DNA from 2 places in the Caldimonas thermodepolymerans genome. Region 2 is predicted to be linked to the other one. Evidence: predicted binding sites of a transcription regulator. Region 2 holds the regulator's gene; the other holds the start of a gene.
What was found. The regulator FNR, encoded in region 2, switches genes on or off when oxygen is low (the NO sensors DNR and NnrR bind a similar motif). The targets are predictions, from matches to a motif close to TTGATNNNNATCAA.
Positions count from the first base shown of each region.

Region 1: the regulator FNR is predicted to act here: its motif matches at 1,200-1,213, upstream of IS481_RS12980 (universal stress protein).

Region 1 is NZ_CP064338.1:2,749,857-2,753,255, forward strand. It holds gene IS481_RS12970 (DMT family transporter) at 1-245, shown strand, start outside; gene IS481_RS12975 (sulfurtransferase) at 242-1,102, shown strand; gene IS481_RS12980 (universal stress protein) at 1,277-1,711, shown strand; gene IS481_RS12985 (ZIP family metal transporter) at 1,739-2,515, opposite strand; gene IS481_RS12990 (dienelactone hydrolase family protein) at 2,652-3,399, opposite strand, start outside.
Region 2 is NZ_CP064338.1:2,257,031-2,260,429, reverse strand. It holds gene ccoG (cytochrome c oxidase accessory protein CcoG) at 1-195, shown strand, start outside; gene IS481_RS10590 (FixH family protein) at 218-532, shown strand; gene IS481_RS10585 (hypothetical protein) at 544-834, shown strand; gene fnr (fumarate/nitrate reduction transcriptional regulator Fnr) at 895-1,614, opposite strand; gene hemN (oxygen-independent coproporphyrinogen III oxidase) at 1,820-3,205, shown strand; gene IS481_RS10570 (sulfite exporter TauE/SafE family protein) at 3,205-3,399, shown strand, end outside.

The DNA of each region.
Region 1 (3,399 bases), 490 kb from region 2:
TGGCCACCGTCGCGCAGCTGCTGATGACGCGCGCCTACGCGACCGGCAAGACCCTGGTCAACGCGAGCCTGCAGTACCTCGGCATCGTCTACTCGTTCCTGTATGGTGCGTTCCTGTTCGACGACCCGGTGACCTGGATGGCGCTGCTCGGCATGGTGCTGATCGTGCTGGCCGGCGTGGCCGCCACCTTCCTGCGCACCCGGGCCGCCCCTTCAACGTCCGCCTCGACCACGACCGACACATGAACACGCCCGTGCTGATTTCCGCCGAAGACCTGCAGCTGCGCCTGTCCTCCGCCCGCCCGCCCGTGGTCTGGGATGCCAGCTTCGACCTCACCGACCCCGAGGCCGGCGAAGCCGCCTGGCGCAGCGGGCACATCCCGGCCGCGCACTACGCGCACCTGGAACGCGACCTGTCGGCGCCGAAAACCGGGCGCAACGGCCGCCACCCGTTGCCTGCGCGAGAGGCCTTCGCGGCCACTGCCGCGCGCCTGGGCGTGACGCCGGACACCCACGTGGTGGTCTACGACCGCCAGGGCTCGCCCTACGCGGCGCGCGCGTGGTGGATGCTCAAGTGGCTCGGGCACGAGGCCGTCTCGGTGCTCGACGGCGGGCTGGCGGCCTGGCAGGACGCCGGCGGCCGCGTGAGTGCCACGCCCACCGCGCCGCTGGCCACCGCGACGCCCTACCCGCTGCGCGAGCCGCTGGTGTCCGGGGTGGACGCCGACGCCCTGCTCGCGCGCCTGGGCTCGCCCGCGCTGCGCCTGGTCGATGCGCGCGCACCCGAGCGCTACCGCGGCGACGTCGAGCCCCTCGATCCGGTGGCGGGGCACATCCCGGGCGCGCTCAACCGCTTCTTCCAGCTCAACCTGGGCCCGGATGGCCGCTTCAAGCCGGCGGCGCAGCTGCGCCAGGAGTTCGAGTCCCTGCTGGGCGGGCAGCCCCCGGCCGAGGTGGTGCACCAGTGCGGCTCCGGCGTGACCGCCTGCCACAACCTGCTGGCGATGGAGGCTGCCGGCCTGACGGGCTCGTCGCTGTACCCGGGCTCGTGGAGCGAATGGTGCGCCGACCCGGCGCGCCCGGTCGCACGCGGCGCGGCCTGAGGCCGGAACCGGGCACACCCCCGCAGTCTGACGCATCGGGCGGCGGTGCCGGGCGATTCCGGACCGGCACCGAGGGGGCAAGCCTTGCGCCATGCACTTGTCCTGCGTCAACATGGGTCCGCTCGATACGGGCACGATGCAGTGCAGTACCCCGGACCAACCACGGAGGCCTCCATGTACAAGCGCATCCTCGTTCCCACCGACGGGTCGGACATCACTCAACGTGCCGTCGCCACGGCGGTCTCGCTGGCCAAGCTGACCGGCGCCGAGATCTTCACGATCAGCGTCAAGGACCCGTACCCCTACAGCGCGATCTCGGAGATGCAGCCGACGCTGCCGCAGGAGTTCCTCGATGCCCAGGAGCGCATGGCGAGCAAGAACGTCGCCCAGGTGCGCGAGGCCTGCGCCGCGGCCGGGGTGACCTGCACCGGACACACGGTGGAATCGGTCAGCGTCTGGGAGGCCGTCATCGACTACGCCAAGCAGAACAACTGCGACCTGATCGTGATGGCCTCGCACGGCCGGCGCGGGGTGCAGGCCCTACTGCTGGGCAGCGAGACCAACCGCGTGCTCACGCACTCCAGCATCCCGGTGCTGGTGGTGCGCTGAACCGGTCGCAGGCCGGGGCCGGCGGCTTCAGTGCCGGTGGAACTGGCCGACGATGACCGTGATGAACACCAGGCCGATGCCCAGCCACAGCAGCTGCGCGGCGGTTTCCTTGAGCGACAGGCGCCGCTGCAGCTGCGGGATCAGGTCGGCCACGGCCACGTAGATGAAGCTCGACGACGCAATCACCAGCAGGTAGGGGAACAGGTCTTCCCAGGGCCCGACGACGAAGTAGCCGAGCACCCCGCCCAGCACCGCGGCCAGGCCCGACAGCGCGTTGTAGAACAGGGCCCGCGCGCGCGAGAACCCGGCGTTGAGCAGCACGATGAAGTCACCCACCTCCTGCGGGATCTCGTGGGCGATCACCGCCATCGCGGTGACGACCCCGAGGCGCGGCTCGGCGAGGAAGGCGGCGGCGATGATCACGCCGTCGCAGAAGTTGTGGATGCTGTCGCCCACCAGCACGCTCCAGCCGCCGCGGCCCGCCTGGTCGTGGTCGAAGCCGTGATGGTGGTGGTCGCCGTCGCCTTCGTGGTGGTGGCCGTGGCGGTACAGCTCGGCCTTCTCGAGCAGGAAGAAGAACAGCAGCCCGCCCAGCAGCGTGAAGAACAGCTCGTGCGCGCCGGCGGCGCTCTCGAAGGCTTCGGGCAGCACGTGCAGCAGCGCGGTGCCGAGCAGTACGCCGGTGGACAGGCTGACAAGGTGGCGCACCAGCTTGCTGAGCACGGCCAGCGTCAGGCTCGCGGCGATCAGCACCGAAACCAGTCCTCCCAGGAAGGTGGCGAGGACGATGTAAGTCAGCGTCATGTCGAATCGATCAAAGAGCCGCGCGAACGGGCCCTGCGCGGGCGACCCTTTGGCCCCGCAGGGATGTCAGGGCCGGCCGGGATGCCCCCCTCCGGCCCGACAGCGCAGCCCCTTGCGCTGCGACGTCACCAGCCTGTCACGCGACTCCGTGGGTCTTGAACCAGGCCGTGCAGCGCTTCCAGCCGTCTTCGGCCGCGTCCTTGCGGTAGCTCGGCCGGTAATCGGCATGGAAGGCGTGCGGTGCGTCCGGATAGATCACGAACTCGGACTGCTTGGCCGCGGCGTTCCCGGCGGCCAGCGCGGCTTTCATCTTATCAACCGTGTCAAGCGGGATGCCGGTGTCCTGGCCACCGTACAGCCCCAGCACCGGGCCGTTGAGCTGGCCGGCCACGTCGATCGGGTGGCGCGGCTGCAGCGCGGTCTTGTCGCCCACCAGGCGGCCGTACCAGGCCACGCCGACCTTGACCGGGGCATGCGCCGCGTACAGCCAGGTGATGCGGCCGCCCCAGCAGAAGCCGGTCACGCCCAGGCGGCTGGTGTCCCCGCCGTTGGCCTTGGCCCAGGCCACGGTGGCGTCCAGGTCGCCCAGCACCTGCTCGTCGGGCACCTTGGAGATCAGCTCGGACAGCAGCTTGGAGATCTCCGTGTAGGCGCTCGCGTCGCCCTGGCGCACGAACAGCTCCGGGGCGATCGCCAGGTAGCCCAGCTTGGCGAAGCGGCGTGCGACGTCCGCAATGTGCTCGTGCACCCCGAAGATCTCGGAAATCACCAGGATCACCGGCAGGTTGCCCTTGCCCTCGGGCTGCGCGCGATAGGCCGGCATGCGGAAGTCGCCCACCGGGATCGTGACCTGCCCGGCCGTCAGGCCGGCGGTGTCGGTCGTG
Region 2 (3,399 bases):
GCATCCGATCCGCAGGTCGAGGTCGGCCCGGCCGAAGCCCGCTGGCTGGCCGTGCGCGTGCAGCTGCCGCCCGAGGCCGGCTACGAGCTGCAGGGGCGCTCCAGCACGATCTGGTTCCACATCGAGCGGCTGGCGAGCGACGACGAGCCGGCGCGCACCGTGACCGAGAAATCCACTTTCCTGGTGCCGCGCTGACGGCACCTTCCGGAGTCCTTCCATGAACACCACCATCGCTTCCGCCCCCGCTGTCGAACCCCGCTCCCGGGCCTGGTGGCGGGAGCCGATGATGTGGCTGGTGGTCGGCGGCCCGGCCGCCGTGGTCGTGGCCGGCGTGGCCACCGTGATGATCGCGGTGGCGCGGCCCGACCCGGTGGTGGCCGACGACTACTACCGGCGTGGCATCGAGATCAACAAGACGCTGGCGCAGCAACGCGAGGCCGCCGAGGCGGCGGCGCTGCGACCTGCGCTGCAGGCACGCAACCACGCCGCCACGCCGGCCCCGGATGACGGGGCCGCGGGCGGCAAGCCGTAGAGGAGACGACGATGAAACAGCGCTGGATGTGGATCGCCTGGCCCGCCTTCCTGGCGGCCGGGGTGCTGGAGATGCTGGTCTTCGCGATGGTCGACCCGGAGGACTTGCACACCTTCGGCGGTGCGCCGCTGGAGCTGTCCCGGTCGGCCGTCTACACGCTCAGCTTCTTCGTGTTCTGGGCCGTGACGATGGGCTCCAGTGCGCTGACGACGATGCTGTCGATGTCGCCGTTCGAGATCAATCGCTGCCCGCTGCCGGTGGACGGTCGCCCGGACGTCTGCCCGCGCTCTCCGGCGCGCTGAGCATGCCGGGGGCGGGGGCGCGCGGACCCCGGGGCAGGGCGCCGGGCCTGCCCGGGCGCTTCAGCAGGTGCCGCCGTTGACCAGGCGGCGCAGGCCGTCCTGGTCGATGATGCGGATGTGGCGCTGCTTCACCTCGAGCAGGCCTTCGTCCTGGAACTTGGAGAAGGTGCGGCTGACGGTCTCGAGCTTGAGCCCGAGGTAGCTGCCGATCTCCTCGCGCGTCATGCGCAGCACCAGCGCGGAGGGCGAGAAGCCGCGCGCCTGCAGGCGCTGCGTCAGGTTGAGCAGGAAGGCCGCGAGGCGCTCTTCCGCACGCATGCTGCCCAGCAGCAGCATCACGCCGTGGTCGCGCACGATCTCGCGGCTCATGATCTTGTGGAACTGCCGCTGCAGGTCGTTGAACTCGCGCGACAGGGTTTCCAGCTGGTGGTAGGGGATCACGCAGACCTGCGAGTCCTCCAGTGCGACCGCGTCGCAGGTGTGGCGGTCCTGGCTGATCGCGTCCAGCCCCAGCAGCTCCCCGGCCATCTGGAAGCCGGTGACCTGGTCGCGGCCGTCCTCGGACGAGACGCAGGTCTTGAAGAAGCCCGTGCGCACCGCGTACAGCGACTGGAACGGGTCGCCCGCATGGAACAGCGCCTCGCCGCGCTTGACCGAGCGCCGGTTGGCCACCAGCGTGTCGAGCTTTTCCAGTTCCGGCCGGGACAGTCCCACCGGCAGGCACAGCTCGCGCAGGTTGCAGCTGGAGCAGGCCACCTTGAGTTCGTTCAGCTTCATCATCGGACGCGCACCTTGCTTCGCGGTCAGGGTCGGGCTCGGGGCATGCGCGCGGCCGGCGGCCGGGGAGGTCTCCCGTCGAGCGACATGATGGCCCTCAAGCGTCGTGCCATTGTTCCTTCGGCCGCCCGCATCCCCCTTGAGGTGTGTCAAGTCGGCGCCATCCGGCTCTGGCACAGTGCCCGACATGGACCCGACCGCTGTGCCCATGCTGACGCAAGAGATGCTGGCCCGTTTCGACGTGCCCGGCCCGCGTTACACCTCCTACCCGACGGCCGACCGCTTCGTGGAGGCCTTCACGGCGGAGCAGTACCGCCAGGCCCTGGAGCAGCGCGCCAGCGCGGCGGGGGCGGTGGGCGGGCGGCGCGCGCCGCTGTCGCTGTACGTGCACGTCCCGTTCTGCGAATCGGTGTGCTACTACTGCGCCTGCAACAAGGTCATCACCAAGCACCACGAGCGCGCCGCCGAGTACCTGGACGCGCTGGAGCGCGAGATCGAGCTGCACACCCAGGTGCTGGGCACCGGGCAGTCGGTGTCGCAGCTGCACTTCGGCGGGGGCAGCCCGACCTTCCTCAGCGACGCGGAGCTGGAACGCCTGATGGGGCGGCTGCGCGCCGCGTTCCGGCTGGTGCCGGGCGGCGAATACTCCATCGAGGTCGACCCGCGCACCGTCACGCCCGTGCGCCTTGCGCACCTGGCGAGCCTGGGCTTCAACCGCCTGAGCTTCGGCGTGCAGGACTTCGACCCGGACGTGCAGAAGGCGGTGCACCGGGTGCAGCCCTACGAGAGCGTCGCGGCGCTGATGCAGTCGGCGCGCGAGCTGGGCTTCGACTCGATCAACGCCGACCTGATCTACGGTCTGCCGCGGCAGACGCCCGAGTCCTTCGCGCGCACCCTGCAGCAGATCGGCGAGCTGCGGCCCGACCGCATCGCGCTGTATGCCTACGCGCACCTGCCGCAGCGCTTCAAGCCGCAGCGGCGCATCGACGCGGCCGAGCTGCCCGCCGCGCGTGACAAGATCGCGATGCTGTCCAACGCCATCGCCACCTTCCTGGCGCGCGGCTACGACTACATCGGCATGGACCACTTCGCGCTGCACTCGGACGCGCTGGCCGCGGCCAAGCGGCAGGGCCGGCTGCACCGCAACTTCCAGGGCTACAGCACGCAGCCGGACTGCGACCTGCTGGGCCTGGGCGTGTCGGCGATCGGCCGGGTGGGGCCGACCTACAGCCAGAACGCCAAGACCCTGCCGGAGTACTACGACGCGCTGCGCCACGGCCAGTTCCCGGTGGTGCGCGGCCTGGCGCTGTCGCGCGACGACCTGCTGCGCCGCGCCGTCATCATGGCGCTGATGTGCCAGGGCCACGTGGTGTTCGAGTCCATCGAGGTGGCGCACCTGATCGACTTCCGGCGCTACTTCGCTGCCGAGATGGCGCAGATGGAGCAGATGGCCGAGCAGGGGCTGGTGACCATCGAGCCCGACGGGCTGCGCGTGACCCCGACCGGCTGGTACTTCGTGCGTGGCATCGCGATGGTGTTCGACCGCTACCTGCAGGCCGACCGCAGCCGCGAGCGCTTCTCCAAGATCATCTGATGGCCGCCTCCAGCCTCGTCCTCACCGGGTTGCTGATGGGCCTGGCCGGCGGCCCGCACTGCATCGCGATGTGCGGGGCGGCCACGGCCGGGATCGGCTGCACCCCGCGCCGGTTGTGGACTTTCCAGGCGGGGCGGGTGGCCGGCTACGCCACCGCCGGGGCGGTGGTCGCCGCCTCGGTGCAGGCGCTGGCC